Regions from separate parts of the Ectothiorhodospira sp. 9100 genome, predicted to be linked through region 1. Evidence: predicted binding sites of a transcription regulator. Region 1 holds the regulator's gene; each other region holds the start of a gene.

Region 1 (4,457 bases):
ACGTCGCTGTCCCTGGCGCAACAGATTGAATACATCCTCGGCGCGGTGACAGATCTTGACCAGGTTCTCCAGGTTCAGGAACCCCGCGCCGCCCTTGATGGTGTGAAAACTCCGAAAGACGGAGTTCAGCAGATCCTTATCTTCAGGCGTTCGCTCCAACTGCACCAACTGCTCACCGAGGGCGTCCAGGATCTCGCTGGCCTCAATGAGAAAGTCGTTCAGGATTTCGTCGTCGGTGTCCAGAGTCATGCCTTGTTCTCGCGCGTCGTGCGGATGCCCTTCTCACTCCCAGGTTGGCGGCCAACTCCGGGAATTCTGAAATGGGCATACACCCGGGGGTGGGCCCTTGGAACCGTTCAAAAGCCCAGGCTGGAGAGCAGATCGTCCACATCATCCTGCCCGCTGACCACTTCTCCCTTGTCGGAAGTCCCTGAGACCGCCGGTCCGGTCCCGGCACTGGCGGGACCGGTATTGTCACCGGGATCTGCCGACTTCCTGTCACTGTCGGGTTTGGTAAGTCGCTGTCCTGACACCTTGACAAGCCCAACCAGGTTATCCTCCAGATCCTGCACCAGGGTCATGACCCGGCGAATCACCTGACCGGTCAGATCCTGAAAATCCTGGGCCATGAGCACTTCGGACAGCCCCTTGCGCAGCTTCTCCGCATCCCGCTCCGTATCCGCGAGAAAATCGCTCAATTGCTGGCTCACCTGTCTGAATTCCTCAAGGGACATCTCGCGCTGGCGAAAGCGCGCCCATTCCCCACCCAACTCTCCGGCTCGACTGGCCAGCGACTCGGCCACGGGCAGGTTGTCCTCCACTGCATTGAGCGTACGGTGGGCCGCCTGCTCGGTCATGGCCACCACGTAGTTCAGACGCTCCTTGGCATCGGGAATGTCCTGATGAGTGAGTTCAGACAGGCGAGTATCCAGGCGGAAGCTGTTAAGCGCCTCATGCAGATCACGGGTCAGTTTGCCCAGTTCCTGGAACAGCATGCTCTCGTGCATGCGGCCCAGTTCCTCGATCAGATGGCCGGCCTTGTCTTCGTGACCGGCTTCCATCATCTGAACCAGTTCCCGGGCCCGTTCCAGTTGTTCCTTCCTGAACAGGGCCTCTTTGTCACTGTCTTGGCGAGTATCCATGGGGAATGATCAACCGTTTTGCTCGAGGCGTTCGAAGATCCTGTCGATCTTTTCCCGCAGGGTTTCGGCCGTGAACGGCTTGACGATGTAGCCGTTCACGCCCGCCTGGGCCGCCTCCACGATCTGTTCACGCTTGGCTTCCGCGGTCACCATGAGCACCGGCATGTCCTTGATGCGGGGATCCGCCCGGACCGCCCGTAGCAGATCAATACCGGGCATGATGGGCATGTTCCAATCGGTGACCAGAAAATCGAAGTTACCATTTTGCAGCATGGGTAACGCCGTATGTCCGTCATCCGCCTCGGAGGTATTGTTGTACCCAAGATCCCGCAGCAAGTTCTTGATGATGCGACGCATTGTGGAAAAGTCATCCACAATGAGGATCTTCATATTCTTATCCACAAAAACCTCCAGTGATGCGCAAATCGTTAGCTGCGCGTCCACCGCGCAGAATGAATACGTGTTCCAGACTTCGGCAGCCTTGAGGGCGTCTCAGACCCGGACGCCATCCCCTACCCAGTCGCCCATGCGTGCCTTCAGTCGCATCAGTGCCTGACCATGGAGTTGGCAAACCCGGGATTCGCTGACCCCCAACACCTGGCCAATCTCTCGCAGGTTCAATTCCTCGTCATAATACAGGGACAACACGAGTCTTTCCCGTTCCGGCAACTCGCCGATGTTGTCCACCAGGGCCTTCTTGAAATCGGTTCGCGTCAGATCCATCAGGGGATCCGGCCCATCGGAGGTCAGCAGGTTGTCTACCGAGGAGTCCGCATCCCCCAGGTCGTCAAAGCCCAGCACCCGGCTTGAGACTGCATCGCGGAGCATATCCTGGTAGGTGGTCATGTCCACACCGAGCGCCTCCGCAATCTCCGCCGCCGAGGCCTCCCGTCCCTCCCGATTCTCGATCTGACGGATCACCTCGCTGATCCGTCGCGAGTGTCGATGGACGGAACGGGGCGTCCAGTCACTGCGACGGACCTCATCCAGCATGGCGCCGCGAATGCGGATACCGGCATAGGTCTCGAAACTGGCACCCTGGGATGGATCATACTGACGGGCAGCCTCCAGCAGGCCGATAATGCCTGACTGAATCAGATCATCGACCTGAACATTGGAAGGCAGGCGCGCCAGCAGGTGATAGGCAATACGCTTCACCAGGGTGACATGCTCATCCACCAGGGTATTGGGGTCCAACTGTTGGCTGGCATACATGGCAAGACCGCTTATGGCGCTGGCTCCAGGTCACTCTGATCGGTATTGATCAGACGTTCCACGAAAAATTCGATTCCCCCCCGGGCCCCCCGCGGCATGGGCCACTGCTCAATGCGCGAGGGCAAGGCCCTGAAGGATCGGGCAGCCGGTGATGAAGGAAAGGCCTCAACCACGGACTGACGACGTTGCACCGCCTTGCGAAGATAATCGTCGTAAGGAATCGAGCCCACATAGTCGAGCATGACATCGTCGAGAAAACGGTCACAGACGGCGACCAGTTTGCGGAACAGACTCCGCCCCTCGTCTTCCTGCTCATTGCGCACCATGTTGGCCAGGATGCGAAACCGCATCACCCCGTGATCCCGATACAGGACCTTGATCAGTGCATAGGCATCCGTGATGGAAGCCGGTTCATCACAGACCACCACCAACACCTCATGGGCGGCCCGACAGAAACTGGTCACGCTGTCATGGAGACCGGCGGCGGTATCCACCACCAACACATCCAGCGGGTGAGTGAGTTCACTGAAGGCATGGATGATGCCTACATGCTGAGCGCGACCCAGGTCAGCCATATCGGCGATACCCGAAGCTGCCGGCACAATCAGTATACCGTTGGGGCCCTCCACCACCACCTCGTCCAGAGAACAATGTCCCTCCAGTACGTGAGACAGATTCCTCTTGGGCTGCAACCCCAACAGCAGATCCACATTGGCCAGCCCCAGGTCCGCATCCATGAGCATGACGTGCTTGCCTGCACGCGCCATGGCGGCACACAGGTTCACCGATACATTGGTCTTGCCCACCCCCCCCTTGCCGCTGGACACGGCAATCACCCGAACCGGCCGGGACGTATCCCGACGCCCCGAGGCGCTGCTTTGATTCTCACTGGGTGAAGGCATGGGTAAACCTGGCGCTAAGATCGTTGACACTGTCAGGACGCGGGGTCACGGGCGATTGCCGTGCCCGCGACAGGGAACGAGGCCGACGCTCGGAATACCTCTCCGGGGCCTCAAGCGCCGCCGCCGCCATCTGAACCAGCCGCGGGGCACTGGCGGCCAGCAAATCCTCGGGGATCCTCTGGCCTGCACTGATGAAATTAAGCGGCAGCCGGGATGAGATCAGGGCGGACAACACCTCGCCCAGGCTGGCGGCTTCATCCATCTTGGTCAAGATGCAGCCCTGGGGCTGCAACCCGCTGAATCCGCTCAGGGTCTCGTCCACCACTGCCTTTTGCACGTTGGCCGCCATGACCAGCATCACCCGGGCGGCAGACGTCGACGTCACTCGGGCAAGCTCATCGAGCATGTCCTTGTCACGCTGATTGGTTCCGGTCGTGTCGATCAATACAAGCCTTTTGGACTTCACCCGCCTAAGCATATCCTTGAGTTGCTGCTCTGTCTGCGCCAGATGAACGGTCACTCCCAGTAACTGACCGATGGTCTGCAACTGACGATGAGCGCCCAGACGATAGACATCGGTGGTGATGATCGCGATGGACTCCTGCCCGTGCCGCAGGCTGACCAGCGCCGCCAGTTTGGCCAGCGTTGTGGTCTTACCCACGCCGCTGGGACCCACAAAGGCAATGATACCATTGTGATCCAGCAGATCATCGTCCGCGATGGGCAGCAGGGCCGCCAACTGGCGCAGGGCCTCGGACCAGCCCTCCACGGGCTCGAACCGACCGGCACCAGGAGCCTCATCCAACTCCACTGCACTGGCCACTGTCCTGGCGACTTCGTGATCCACCCCCATGGAGGCCAGGCGCTGAACAATAGCGGCACGCCAAGGCTCGGAACGGGCAAATTCCTGATCCATCAGTACCGAAAGCTGCTCCTGCAACAGCCCGCGCAAACCCTGAATTTCCTTGCGCATGGCCTTGAAGGCAGCATCCTCGGGGTCACCCTGAGCTGCTGTCCCGGCCTTGGCCGGACCCGCCTCCGTCTTGCGGGAGGGACGGCCCTTGGCCTTGGCCTTGGCCGGCGGCTCAACCAGAGGTGTCATCATCGCGCTCAAGGGGTCATCACCCGACGACTCCATCGTGTTCCCGGGGGAGTCCGTATCCCGAGGTCTACGGGCCCAGGAGTCTCCATGACGCGA
Region 2 (4,457 bases), on a different contig from region 1:
CCAAGGCCATCGAGCACATCGTGGGCATCCGTGTTGGCCTGCGCCTGGTGGAACCGCGTACCATTGCCCGCAGCGAGGGCAAGGCCAAGCGGGTGATCGACAACCGTTCGCTGTAAGTCGTCACAGGAGCATCGCATCCCATGAAGCTGCAACAGCTTTCCATCTTTCTGGAAAATCGTCCGGGGCACCTGGCTAAGCCCCTGGAACTGCTGTCCGAGCAAGGTATTAACCTGCTCAATCTATCGCTGGCCGATACCGCCGAATTCGGTATCCTGCGCATCATCGTGCGCGACTGGCAAAAGGCCGAACGGGTCCTCAAGGACGCGGGCTGGGTGGTCAAGCTCACCGAGGTGGTCGCCGTGGATGTGGAAGACCGCCCGGGGGGGCTCGCCGAGGTCCTGCAGGTGGCCGGCCGGGCGGATCTGAAGATCGAATACATGTACGCCTTCCCGCTGCGCCGCAGCGATCGCGCCGCCCTGATCTTCCGCTTTGAGCAGCCGGACCGGGCCATCGAGCAACTGCAGGCCGCTGGCGGGCATCTGATCGATGCGGAAGAACTCTTTGCCGCCGCAGAATGAACCCAGGACCATGACGCTGCCCTTCAAGGAACACGCCCTCCGCCGTGCCCTCAATAACGAGTTGCACGCCCGCACCTTCGAGCCCACCCAGGCACCGGCGCGGGTATCGCATCTGGCCTTTCTGTGCGGCGAACGGGGCAGCGGCATCAATACCCGCCACCTGCATCGCCTGCTGGAACACTTCGGGGTGCCCATCCCGGAACAGGTGGGTCAGTATTATGTGGCAACCCTGGGGGATATCCGGCTGCACTGGGAACGGCATACGGAGTTTGTCACCTACACCTTCACCCATTGCGGCCCCTTCACACACCCATTCGAGCATCCGGTCATCGAGCGCCTGCCAGACAACTGGCTGGAGAATTCTCCCGGGGAGTTGATTTCCGCCGTCTCCCTGGCGCTGGAGTCTTCAGATATGCCTGAGCGCAGCCTTGATGAACTCTCGGCGTTGTTTGGCGACAACATCATCATCGGTTCCGAGGTGGTGGGCGGCAAGGGGCGCGCCTGGTCGGACCTGCGTATCCATGAGGATGGTTTTGCCCGCGTCCTGCTGCGCAACGACAATCTCACCGAGGCCCAGGCCGGTCGACTGATCAAGCGCATCCTCGAGGTGAACGCCTATCGGGCCATGTCATTGATGGGTCTGCCCATGGCCCGCAAGGCCAGCCGCTCCCTGGGCACGGCAGACCGTCGGCTCGCGGAACTGGCGGCCCGCATGACCGAGCAGGGCAGTCACCACTCCGGCGAGACCCAGGGGCAACTGCTGGCCGACCTCACCCATCTAGCCTCCCAGATTGAGGCCGTGGCAGCCCAGACCACCTACCGCTTCGATGCCTCCCGGGCCTATTATCATGTGGTCCAGCAACGCCTGGAACAATTGCGGCAGCGACGTATCGAGGGCCTGCAGACCTTCACCGAGTTTCTCGAAGCCCGCCTGGCACCAGCCGTGGCCACCTGCGACTCCGTGGGAGAGCGGCAACGCGGGCTGGCCGAGAGGGCAGCGCGCTTGACCGCCTTGCTCAGGGCTCGGGTAGAGGTCAACCTGCAAGGCCAGAACCGCAACCTGCTGGAATCCATGGACCGCCGCGCCAGACTGCAACTACGACTGCAGGATACCGTGGAAGGGCTTTCTGTCATCGCCATCAGCTATTACGGCGTGGGTTTGGTGGGTTACGCGCTCAAAGGGCTGGAGAGCCAGGGCATCCCCATCAGCACCACCCTGGGCATGGGCCTCGCCACCCCCGTGGTGGCCCTCAGCGCCTGGCTGTTCCTGCAACGCGTCAAGCGGCGCATCCTCGCGGACGAAAAGGGCGCGCACTGATCTCTTCTCCCCTCTCCCTCTCACCCGAAGGGGGAGGGGCCTGGAACGTATCTTTCATCATCGGAAGTGCCTCACCATCAAGATGCAGGGGAGTTAGGGGCGCGTTCGCTGGACGCATGGCATAATGCCTCGGCAAGTACAGCACACCCTCAGCACAAGGAACCCCTTGTCGGCCCAAACCGCCGGCGCATCCGCCAAGGATGGATGACGGTCAAGTTAACGCGGTTTCTGCCGATATAATCTGGCGGACACGAAAGAAATCCTGCCAAGGGCCTGGCAGCCAACGGGGAATCGCAATGCGACGTATTTCAGACCTGCCGATCTGGGTCCGCCTGGTGGGCGCCATGTGGTTGATACTCGTGCCTGCCTGGGCGGGCATGATCCTCTGGGCCATCCACGAGCAGCGTGGCACGGCTATCGAGCAGGCGGAGGGCTTCTCCTCCACCATCCATGAAATGACCATGGCTGGCCTGACCACCATGATGATCACTGGCACCACCCATCGGCGGGATGAATTCCTTGATCAAATCGTCGAACTCCAGAGTGTCTCGGATCTTCGCGTGTTGCGTGGACAACCGGTGGCCCAGCAATACGGCCCGGGCACCGAACATGAACAGCCCCAGGATGCCACAGAGCGAGCGGTTCTCGAGACGGGTGAGCCCCATCTGGCCCTGTCGGAGGATAGAAGTTTGCTCCGAGCGGTGTTGCCGGTCATCAACCAAACGGACTATCTGGGCAAGAACTGCACCTCCTGCCATGCCATGGCGGCCGAGGGTGACATCCTGGGCGCCGTCAGCATGCAGGTTCGGCTGGACGAGGTGAATGCCGCCGTTCAGCGCTTTGGCTGGAGCATCACCCTGCTGGCCATTGCCGTCAGCGTTCCGATACTGCTCTTGCTGTACTTTTTCGTGCGACGCTTCGTCACCACGCCTCTCAACCACATGGCCCAGGGGCTCAAGGGAATTGCAGAGGGGGACGGTGATCTGGCCCATCGGCTGAAAGTCGAGGGCAAGGACGAGATCGGTGAGGCCGCGCGGGCCTTCAACGCCATGATGGACAACTTCCGCGACCTCATCAGCCGCATACTGGATTCCACGTCCCATCTGGCCCGGGCCGCGACTGACCTGGCCGCCATTACGGAGCGCACCGATGCCGGCGTGAGCCGCCAGCGTTCCGAGGTGGACCAACTGGCCACGGCCATGAACGAAATGAACGCCACGGCCCAGGAGGTGGCGCGCAGTGCGCAACAGGGTGCTGATGCCACCCGTGATGCTCAGGGCGCGGCGCTGAGTGGCAAGGATGTGGTCGCCGGCACCCTGGACCGCATCGAGAAACTGGCCGAGGAAGTGCAGCGGGCCGCCGATGTCATCCGCGACCTGGACAAGGACAGCGAGCAGATCGGCAAGGTGCTGGACGTGATCCGGGGCATTGCCGAGCAGACCAACCTGCTGGCCCTGAATGCGGCCATCGAGGCCGCCCGTGCCGGAGAGGCCGGACGCGGATTCGCGGTGGTGGCCGACGAGGTGCGCTCTCTGGCCACCCGTACCCAGAGCTCCACCCAGGAAATCCAGGAGATGATCGAGCGCCTGCAACAGACCAGCCAGCGCGCGGTGGTGGTGATGGAGGAAAGTCAGCAGTATGCGCAATCCAGCCGCGACAGTGCCGCGGAGGCGGGGCACTCTCTGGATTCCATCACCCAGGCGGTGAGCACCATCAACGATGTGAATACGCAGGTGGCCAGTTCAGCCGAGGAACAAAGCGCCGTGGCCGAGGAGATGAACCGGAACGTGACCAGCATCTCCGATGCCGCCGAGGAGAATGCCCAGGGCGCCCGGGAAACCACCCAGGCGTCGGAGCAACTCTCCAGGCTGGCCAACGAGCTTCAGGACCTGGTGGGGCGCTTCAAGGTCTGAACACTCGGAGCCGGGGGCATCCAGGAGAGGGGCGACGATCCCGTCGCCCCTGGCATTGCTCAACTCTCCGACATCTCCACGATGGCCGAGACAATGTCGTTCATGGTGATCAGACCGACCATATCGTTATTGTTCAACACCACAATGCGACGAATACGCTGCAGCACCATCAACCGTGCCACATGCTTTACCTCCATCTCCGCCGGCACGGTGATCACGGGCTTTGAACACACGTCATAGACATTGACGAGATCAATATCCCCCTCTTCCGCAACAATGGTCCGCAATATGGTGGTATAGGTGATGATGCCGTAGGCATCATGAGGTTGTCGCTTATCCACCACCAGAGACTTCACCCGGTGGCGCTTCATCTCCAGCATGGCTTCGCGGATGGTTGCGAGTGGAGAAATGGTCGCCACGTTCTTGACCATAAGATCTTTGACCAGCATGAATAACCTCTGGGTAGTATGAAGGGACGGCCCGGGGCGACCAGTCAGGCCTAGATGTCGTCCTTGATACGCTCCTCGAAGCGCTCCACCTGACGCAGGTCGATCCCCGCGATATGCTCCAGGGGCACCGTGAAAACCACACCATGGGAGTGGGATTTCAGGTCCAGTTCATCGCGCAGGGACTTCATCACGGCCAGGG
Region 3 (4,457 bases), on a different contig from region 1:
CTATCAGGCCGTGTTTGGGGGGCAGAAGACCTATAACGGCGTGGCCCTGCTCTCACGGAAGGCGGCCATGGACCCGGTGACCGATCCCCCCGGCGTGGAGAGCCCGGATCGGCGCATCCTGGCCGCCACCGTGGACGGCGTGCGTGTGATCAACCTCTACGTGGTCAATGGCTCCGAGGTGGGGTCCGAAAAGTATGTCTACAAGCTGGAATGGCTGCGTCGGGTCACCGAGTTTCTGCGTACCGAGCGGGATCGGCATGAGCATGTGGTGGTGCTGGGTGATTTCAACATTGCCCCCGAGGATCGCGACGTCTACGATCCTGAGGCCTGGCACGAGCGAATCCTGTGCTCCATACCTGAGCGGGAGGCGCTCAAGACCCTCATGGATCTGGGTTTCGTGGATGTCTTCAGGCGTTTTGATCAGCCGGATGCGAGTTATAGCTGGTGGGATTACCGGGCCGCCCGTTTCCGCCGCAATCAGGGGCTGCGAATCGATCTGATCCTGGCCACAACCGCCCTGGCCGGGCAGTGTACCGCCAGTACAATCGATGTGGCGCCACGAAGACTGGAGCGCCCCTCCGACCATGCGCCCGTCGTTGCCGACTTTCACCTGTAGACCGGACCATCATGAAATATCGTGACCTTCGCGAGTTCATCCAGGGCCTGGAGGCCATGGGCGAATTAAAGCGCATCCAGACGCCCGTCGACCCGCGCCTGGAGATGACAGAGATCTGCGATCGCACGCTCCGCGCCGAGGGCCCTGCCCTGCTCTTCGAGAACCCTACCGGACATCGCATGCCGGTGTTGGGCAATCTCTTTGGCACCCCCCGCCGGGTGGCTCTAGGCATGGGCGAGGATTCTGTGGAAGCCCTGCGCGAGGTGGGCAAGTTGCTGGCCTTCCTCAAGGAACCCGATCCGCCCAAGGGGATCAAGGAAGCCTGGAGTACCCTGCCTGTCTTCAAGAAGGTGCTGGACATGGCGCCCAAAAAGGTACGTCACGGGGTGTGTCAGAGCGTGGTCAAGAAGGGGGATGAAGTGGACCTTGGAGAACTCCCCGTGCAGGTCTGCTGGCCGGGGGATGCCGGTCCCTTGATCACCTGGGGTCTGGTGGTGACCCGCGGCCCCCACAAGGAACGTCAGAACATGGGGATTTATCGGCAGCAGGTGATCGGTCGCAACCGGGTGATCATGCGCTGGTTATCCCATCGCGGGGGCGCCCTGGATTTTCGGGAATGGCAAAAGGCCCACCCTGGCAAACCCTTCCCGGTCTCCGTGATCCTGGGTGCCGATCCTGCCACCATCCTGGGGGCCGTCACCCCGGTGCCCGATACCCTCTCGGAGCATGCCTTTGCGGGTTTACTGCGGGGTTCCCGCACGGAACTGACCACTTGTCTGGGCAATGATCTGCAGGTGCCGGCCACCGCCGAGATCATTCTGGAGGGCGTGATCCATCCGGATGACATGGCACCTGAGGGGCCATTTGGCGACCATACCGGGTATTACAATGAAGTGGACAGCTTTCCGGTGTTCACCGTGGAACGCATGACGCATCGCCCGGACCCCATCTATCACAGCACCTATACGGGTCGGCCACCGGACGAGCCGGCCATCCTGGGCGTGGCCCTCAATGAGGTGTTTGTGCCCATCCTGCGAAAGCAGTTTCCCGAGATCGTTGATTTCTATCTCCCGCCGGAGGGGTGTTCCTACCGTCTGGCGGTGGTGAGTATCCGTAAACAGTATGCGGGCCACGCCAAGCGGGTGATGCTGGGCGTGTGGTCCTTCCTGCGTCAGTTCATGTACACCAAGTTCGTGATCATCGTGGATGATGATGTGAATGCGCGGGACTGGAAGGACGTGATCTGGGCCATGACCACCCGTATGGATCCCGGTCGGGATACGGTCACTATCGATAATACCCCTATTGATTATCTTGATTTTGCCTCTCCTGTCTCCGGCCTCGGTTCCAAAATGGGTTTTGATGCCACCAACAAGTGGCCTGGAGAGACTCAACGGGAGTGGGGTACGCCCATCGTCATGAGTGACGAGGTGAAACGACGGGTTGATGAGATTTGGGACGAACTGGGCATCTAGCCGACCGGTGTGCTTTGCACATAGGGGTACTGGGGGTAAATTGAGGTGAATCAAACCCTACAGGCCTGACGGTATTGGCCGATACTGAACTCGCAGGGAGGCGCCCGGCAGGCGCCCCGTGTTTTCCTCATCACGGATCTCGCCATGACACAACGCATGCTCCTTATGACCGGCCTGGTGGTACTGTCCGGATTGCTGGCCCTCAGTCTCGTGTGGTTGCTGGGGCCCGGGCCGGGATCGGCCATCCTGGCTTCCGTGCTCGCCACCGGCGGTGCCGTGGCGGTGATGGACAGACTGCAAGTGGCACCCCGGGAACGGAACCTGGAGGCGCTGTACACGCGCTGCCGCTCCCGCACCCCTACCCCACTGGGTGATCATGATGATAGCCGGGTCAAGATCATCGCCCAGGCCCTGGATCAGCAAGGTAAGCTGGCGGGGCGATTGGCCGATACGGGATCGCGTATCGCCGTTTCCGCCGCGGAGGTGTCCCACGCCTCGGTCACCCTGAAGCAGCGGGTTCACTCCCAGGTCTCCACCGTCAATGGTATTGCTGATGCCTCCGGGCAGATCTCCGCCACGGTGCAGACCTCCGTGGAGAGTTCAGAACAGGCAGCCGAGAGCGCTCGTCTGACCAACGAGGCCAGTCACGACGGTCATGCCTGCGTGGAAGACGCCCTGAGTCATATGGAGGAGATGAAGGCCCGCATGGAGCAGGCCTCGCAACTCATGTCCCGTCTCGAGGGCCGGGCTGGCGAGATCCAGCGCATCACCCAGGTGATCAGTGGCATTGCCGAACAGACCAATCTGCTGGCCTTGAATGCGGCCATCGAGGCCGCCCGAGCCGGTGAACAGGGACGGGGGTTCGCGGTGGTGGCCGATGAGGTGCGCAGCCTGGCCAACCGTACCTCGCAGGCCACCGGCGAGATTGGCCAGATGGTGCAGGAGATCAATACCGAAACCCACCAGGCCGCCTCCACCATGCAGCAGTTGGTGGAGTCAGTCCAGGGCAGTGCCGATCGCACCGTGAAGGTGGATCAGCACCTCTCTGACATCCTCAATCACTCTGCCAATGCCGATAATTGCATCCAGACGGTGGTCAGTGGCGCCGAGCAGAACCATCAACATCTCGATGAGGTGACCCGGGCGATTCAGACCGTGAGCAGCCATCTACGGGAGACGGAGGATGATGTCAGTCATTTGTCCGCGCAGGCGGAACAATTGGCGGAACGGGCAGAACTGATTTATGAACTCCTGGGGGATGTGGGACTGGGAGGCCTGCATGATCAGGTGCGCCATGAGGCGGAACAGGCTGCTGCCGCTGTGGGCCGTGCCTTCGAAGCGGCGGTGGATGCCGGGCGCATTCGCCTGGAGGATCTCTTCGACCGCAACTACAAGCCGATACCGGATACCGACCCGGTAAAGCACAAGACACGCTTTGACGATTTCACCGATCAGGTGCTGCCAGCCATACAGGAGCCCATCCTGGAGCGCCATCGCTTTATCGCCTATGCCGGTGCTGTGGATGATCGGGGCTATTTCCCCACCCATAACCGGCGTTATGCCAAGGCCCTGACCGGCGATTATGAGAAGGATCTGGCCAATAACCGCACCAAGCGCATCTTCAAGGACCGCACCGGATCCCGCTGCGGTTCGCATCAAAAACCCTATTTGTTGCAGACTTACAAGCGGGACACCGGAGAGATCATGCATGATCTCTCCGTGCCCATCTTCGTCAAAGGACGTCACTGGGGTGGTTTTCGTATCGGGTATCATGATCAAAGCGGCTAATCGCGTCGCCTGAATCCACCACCCGGCCATTGCCATGAAACTTCCTGGGTATCCTTACAGCCTGCGGGCTGCCCTGCTCGCCTTTGTGCTCGCCCCCTTGCTGATCATCGTGCTTCTGGCGGGCTGGTCTGGCCTCAAGACCCTCGAGTCGCACATGGAAACGCGGATGCAGCACGATATCGAGCTGGTGGCACGCGCCATTCATCTGCCCCTGAGCGACGCCCTCTCCCGTGGCGAGCGGAGTAATATCCAGCAGGCCCTGGATTCCGCCTTTCGCATCGATCAGGTCTACGGTGCCTACGTTTATGATCACCAGGGAGAACTGGTGGCAGCCAGTGGCCCACGCAGCCCGTCCATGGATCGTCGGCGGGATGCCCGTCTTGCTACGGTAACGGGTACCCATGGCGCCTGTGACGATCGGAGTGGCCAGGAGATCTACTCCTTTTTCATGCCCCTGAGCGATGCCGGTGGCCGTATCAACGGACTGCTCCAGGTGACCCGCCATGGTGGTGATTTTCATGACGACCTGACGCAGGTGCGCTCCCGCGCCCTCACCGCCCTGGGGGTTCTCAGCCTGC
Region 4 (4,457 bases), on a different contig from region 1:
AAAGCACCATCTCGGATCGCCACGTGCGCAGTGTGGCCGAGGATGCCGGGGTGACCGTGGCCGGCCCATTGTACGTGGACTCCGTCGGACAGCCGGGCAGTGGTGCAGGGGACTATTTCGCCATGATGCGCCACAACAAGGTGTTGCTGAAGGACCATCTGGGAGGTGGCCGGGATGAATGACACCATGCCTCACCCCGCGCCCGCCGTGGAGGTTCATCATGTGTACGCGGCCTATCACGGGCAGCCGGTGCTGGAGGATGTGGATGTCGATCTGCCCGCCGGCCAGTGGACGGCCATCATCGGCCCCAATGGGGCCGGCAAGTCCACCCTGTTTCGCATCCTGCTGGGGGTGATGAAGGCCCTGCGGGGACGCGTGCGGGTGCTGGGGGAAGATCCGGCCAGCCAGCGCCGCGCCGGGGTCATGGCCTATATGGCGCAACAGGAGGCGGTGGAATGGGACTTCCCCATCTCGGTGAAGGATACGGTGCTCACCGGTCGCTATGGGCATATGCGCGGCGATGCCTTCTGGCGACGCATCCTGCCGCCGCGCTGGTGCGATCCCCGGCACTGGGCTGTGGTGCATCAGTGCCTGGAGGCCGTGAACATGCTGGATCATGCCGACCGGCCCATCGGTGCCCTGTCCGGCGGTCAGAAGAAGCGCGTGCTGCTGGCTCGGGCCCTTGCCCAAGAGGCCAGGATACTGCTGCTGGACGAGCCTCTGGCCGGGGTGGATACCGCCAGTGAACACCTCATCATGGAGGTGCTGGACGGTGAGCGCCGGTCGGGGCACACCGTGATCATGGTGACTCATGATATGGAGAGTGCCCGCCGTTATGCCGACAAGGTGTTGCTGCTCAATCGGCAGGTGGTGGGCATGGGGGTCCCCGAGCACATGCTGGTGGACGAGATGCTGGCCCGCACCGCTGCGGCGGGGTGGGTGCGCGGCCATGAGCCGTTGGTGGAGGCCTGATGATGGTCTGGTTCGAGACCCTGGGCAGGGCGATGATCGACACGCTGATCGCTGGGCTGATGATGATTGTGGGGCTGTTTCCCGAGGCCCTGTCGGCCCCCTTTGACTACGCCTTCATGCAGCGGGCCCTGCTCACCTCCATCCTGGTAGGGGCCATCTGCGGATTGTTGTCGTGTTTTGTGGTGCTCAAGCGCTGGTCGCTGCTGGGGGATGCGATTTCCCATGCGGTGCTGCCTGGTGTGGCCATCGCCTATCTGCTGGGCTGGCCGTTCTTCATCGGTGCCTTCCTGGCCGGCGCCGTCTCGGCCCTGGGGATTGGGGCCCTGGAGCGGCACACGCGCATCAAGTCTGATGCGGCCATGGGACTCATGTTCACCTTTGCCTTCGCCCTGGGAGTGGTGATCATCGGCAAGATCGCCACCAACACCCATCTGATGCATATCCTCTTCGGGAACGTGCTGGGTGTTCAGTACCCGGCCCTGATGCTCACCCTGTTCTCCGGTGTGGTGGCCCTGATGGCGATATGGATCTTTTATCGGCCCCTGGTGCTCTACACCTTCGACCCCATGCAGGCCCAGGCCCTGGGTTTCAACACCAGTGTGGTGCATTACGGCCTGATCCTGTTGCTCACACTGACCATCGTGGCCAGCCTGGAGACGGTGGGCATCATTCTGGTGGTGGCCATGCTCATCACGCCCGGGGCCACCGCCCACCTGCTCACGGAACGGCTGACCACCATGATGTTGCTTTCGGTGGGCACCGGGGTGCTGTCGGCGGTGCTGGGCCTGTATCTCTCCTTCCAGTTTGATCTGGCCTCTGGGGGGGCCATTGTGCTGGTGGCCACGGCACTGTTCACCGTGGCCCTGCTGGCAGCGCCCCGTCATGGCCTGGTGGGGCGCTGGTGGCGCCGACGCCAGGGGCCGGGTACCACGACCTCATGACGGTGGGAAAAATTTTCTCTCCGGCGCCCTCAAGTTGACTCCCGTTTGGCCGCCAACCCGAGCAGAGAACCTTCGAAAGACGGTTCAACACTCACGCATGCGATGTATCGGAGGTCTCCGTGGAAGCCAGTGCCATTGCCAATCTCTCCACCCAGTTGAGTCAGCAGCAGACCGCCCTTGAGGTAGGAACGGCCGTGACCAAGAAGGCGATTGATGCCCAAGCCCAGGTGGCCGCCAACCTGGTGGAAGCCTTGCCCGACCCGGGCGCCCAGGTGCTGCCAGCCAATCTGGGCAACAACATCAATGTGACGGCCTGACGGGCCCCGAAGGCGTAGCCCCCTATTGGGAACGGCCTCTTCGGGGCCGATTCACTGAGCCCCTCGCCCCTTGGGGGAGAGGGGTTGGGATGAGGGGTGCGGCTGCAAGGACTTGATGCCCTCGCCCGGTTGGCTTAGTCTGCCCCTGCCCGCCCTCGGCTCGGCCCACAAGGAAATGGATATCGTCACAGGAGGTGACCCCCATGCCAGCCCGACTTCCCTGTCCCCCCTTAGCACCCCGTCGTCTCCAAGGCTTCACCCTCGTCGAAGCCCTGGTTGCGCTGCTGGTGCTTTCCATCGGCCTGCTCGGCCTGGCGGGGTTGCAACTGTTCTCCCTGCAAAGTGCCCATTCCGCCTACCAGCGCACCGTGGCCAGCATCATGGCCATGGATGCCGGTGAACGTCTGTGGCTGGCGGCAGCCACGGGTGTGGCGGACCCGGAATCCGTGCAGGGGCCATGGCGTGGCCACTGGCAACATGATCCCGATGCCCCCGAGCGCGTCGGCCTGCCCGAGGCTGGCGATAGCGCGCTGAACTGCGATGCCTCGGGCTGCACCGTACGCATCCAGTGGGTGGATGGTCGGTTCGAGGAGGAAGGGAGCGGCGGGCCGGCCTTTGAATATGCGCTGCAACCGCCGTCGGCGTGGTTGCCATGAGCGCCGCACATCGTCCAGCCGAGTCATGGCCAGGGGTACGGGGCTTTTCACTGGTCGAGTTGATGGTCGCCATGGTGATCGGCCTGATCCTGATGGCCGGTGTGGTGCAGGTCTTCCTCGCCAATCACACCGCCTATCGGGAGGCCCAGCGGTTCTCCCAGCTCCAGGAGACCATGGCCTTTGCCGTGGACTACCTGGCCCGGGACATTCGCGGGGCCGAGCATGTCACCCATGCGGATGGTGAGCTGGAGGTGGTCCGGGATCGTGTTATCGACTGGTGCGGTGCACCGCCAGGGCTGCACGCGGTGACCTATTTCATCCAGAACGACGCCCTGCGCTGCCGGCATGGATCGCTGCACAACCATGAGTTGCTGCGCGGTTTCCAGCCCGGCTCCGAACTGATGGCCGACCTCCTGCCTGATGCGGCGGATCCGGTGGCCGTGCGATTGGGGCTGATGCTGCAAAGTGGCGTGGGGCAGGGTGTGCCGCTACGGGAGCATGATCTGGAGTTTCATGTGGCATTGAGGAACCGGATACTGGCACCAGGTACATCCCCGTAGTGATCAGGGGCCGTCCACGGATTTATCCCCAATACCTCCTGAACCGCTACAATCACGTCTCAGTCAATGATCGGGAGATCCCATGTCTTACAGCATGACCGGTTTTGCACGATGCGAGTCTTCGGGCGAATTCGGTTCGCTTGTCTGGGAGTTGCGCAGCGTCAATCATCGCTATCTGGAGATTTCACCCCGGCTGCCGGAGGAGCTTCGCGGCCTGGAGGGCAAGGTGCGCGAGCGCATCCAGTCCCGGGTGGGGCGGGGCAAGGTGGAGTGCAACCTGCGGTTTCGTCGCGGTGCCGCAGCCCAGGACACCATCGAGCTCAACGACGAACTGGCCAAGGAGGTGATCAGCACGGTCGTGCGAGTGGAACACTGGATGATGAACGCAGCACGCATGACGGCGATGGACATCCTGCGCTGGCCGGGCGTGGTGGTCGAGCCCGAGCAGGATCTGCAACCCGTGATGACCGCCGCCCTGGAACTGCTGGATGAGGCTCTGAACACCCTGGTGGAGAATCGCGGTCGTGAGGGGGCGCACATCAAGGAACTGCTTCAGGCCCGCTGCAAGGCCCTTGCCGAGCAGGTGGCCCGGGTGCGCGCACGGCGACCCCAGGTGGTGGAGGCCCTGCGCGAACGGGTTCGCAGTCGCATTCAGGAACTGGGCACCGACCTTGAGCCCGGCAGGCTGGAGCAGGAACTGGCCCTGCAGGCCCAGAAGCTGGACGTGGCCGAGGAGCTGGATCGCCTGGACGGTCACGTGAAGGAGATCCACGCCGTGCTGGCACGCCGCGAGCCGGTGGGACGGCGCCTGGATTTCCTCATGCAGGAGCTTAACCGCGAGGCCAACACCCTGAGTTCCAAGTCCAATGACATGGAAACCACCCAGGCTGCCGTGGAGCTCAAGGTGCTCATCGAACAGATGCGCGAGCAGATCCAGAATCTGGAATAGCATCCGTGCATCACTATCACTTTCGCCTGGACATCCCCCGTGACGAATTCCTGCGCTACTAT

The links. Region 1 encodes FliA, which starts transcription of late flagellar genes. Its sites were predicted from a motif close to GCTAAAGTTNNNNNNNNNNCNGCCGATA; they were not measured.
Region 2: LPW29_RS07050 (methyl-accepting chemotaxis protein) is a predicted target of FliA. The motif match lies at 2,106-2,133, and genes of this name have one in related genera.
Region 3: LPW29_RS04895 (methyl-accepting chemotaxis protein) is a predicted target of FliA. The motif match lies at 2,148-2,175, and genes of this name have one in related genera.
Region 4: LPW29_RS04175 (YjfB family protein) is a predicted target of FliA. The motif match lies at 1,941-1,968, and genes of this name have one in related genera.

The regions. Positions count from the first base shown of each region.
Region 1 covers NZ_JAJNAN010000004.1:56,212-60,668, forward strand. Annotated here, with positions in the region: gene LPW29_RS02490 (chemotaxis protein CheA) at 1-249, opposite strand, end outside; gene LPW29_RS02495 (protein phosphatase CheZ) at 357-1,142, opposite strand; gene LPW29_RS02500 (chemotaxis response regulator CheY) at 1,152-1,532, opposite strand; gene LPW29_RS02505 (RNA polymerase sigma factor FliA) at 1,635-2,357, opposite strand; gene LPW29_RS02510 (MinD/ParA family protein) at 2,369-3,259, opposite strand; gene flhF (flagellar biosynthesis protein FlhF) at 3,243-4,457, opposite strand, start outside.
Region 2 covers NZ_JAJNAN010000016.1:31,608-36,064, forward strand. Annotated here, with positions in the region: gene LPW29_RS07035 (phenylacetate--CoA ligase family protein) at 1-116, shown strand, start outside; gene LPW29_RS07040 (amino acid-binding protein) at 141-578, shown strand; gene LPW29_RS07045 (DUF3422 family protein) at 589-1,896, shown strand; gene LPW29_RS07050 (methyl-accepting chemotaxis protein) at 2,193-3,809, shown strand; gene LPW29_RS07055 (CBS domain-containing protein) at 3,869-4,258, opposite strand; gene LPW29_RS07060 (P-II family nitrogen regulator) at 4,309-4,457, opposite strand, start outside.
Region 3 covers NZ_JAJNAN010000010.1:4,256-8,712, reverse strand. Annotated here, with positions in the region: gene xth (exodeoxyribonuclease III) at 1-616, shown strand, start outside; gene ubiD (4-hydroxy-3-polyprenylbenzoate decarboxylase) at 628-2,091, shown strand; gene LPW29_RS04895 (methyl-accepting chemotaxis protein) at 2,248-3,879, shown strand; gene LPW29_RS04890 (sensor histidine kinase) at 3,914-4,457, shown strand, end outside.
Region 4 covers NZ_JAJNAN010000008.1:14,954-19,410, reverse strand. Annotated here, with positions in the region: gene LPW29_RS04190 (metal ABC transporter solute-binding protein, Zn/Mn family) at 1-182, shown strand, start outside; gene LPW29_RS04185 (metal ABC transporter ATP-binding protein) at 175-972, shown strand; gene LPW29_RS04180 (metal ABC transporter permease) at 972-1,913, shown strand; gene LPW29_RS04175 (YjfB family protein) at 2,033-2,230, shown strand; gene pilV (type IV pilus modification protein PilV) at 2,434-2,886, shown strand; gene LPW29_RS04165 (PilW family protein) at 2,883-3,446, shown strand; gene LPW29_RS04160 (YicC/YloC family endoribonuclease) at 3,529-4,395, shown strand; gene LPW29_RS04155 (DUF2835 domain-containing protein) at 4,401-4,457, shown strand, end outside.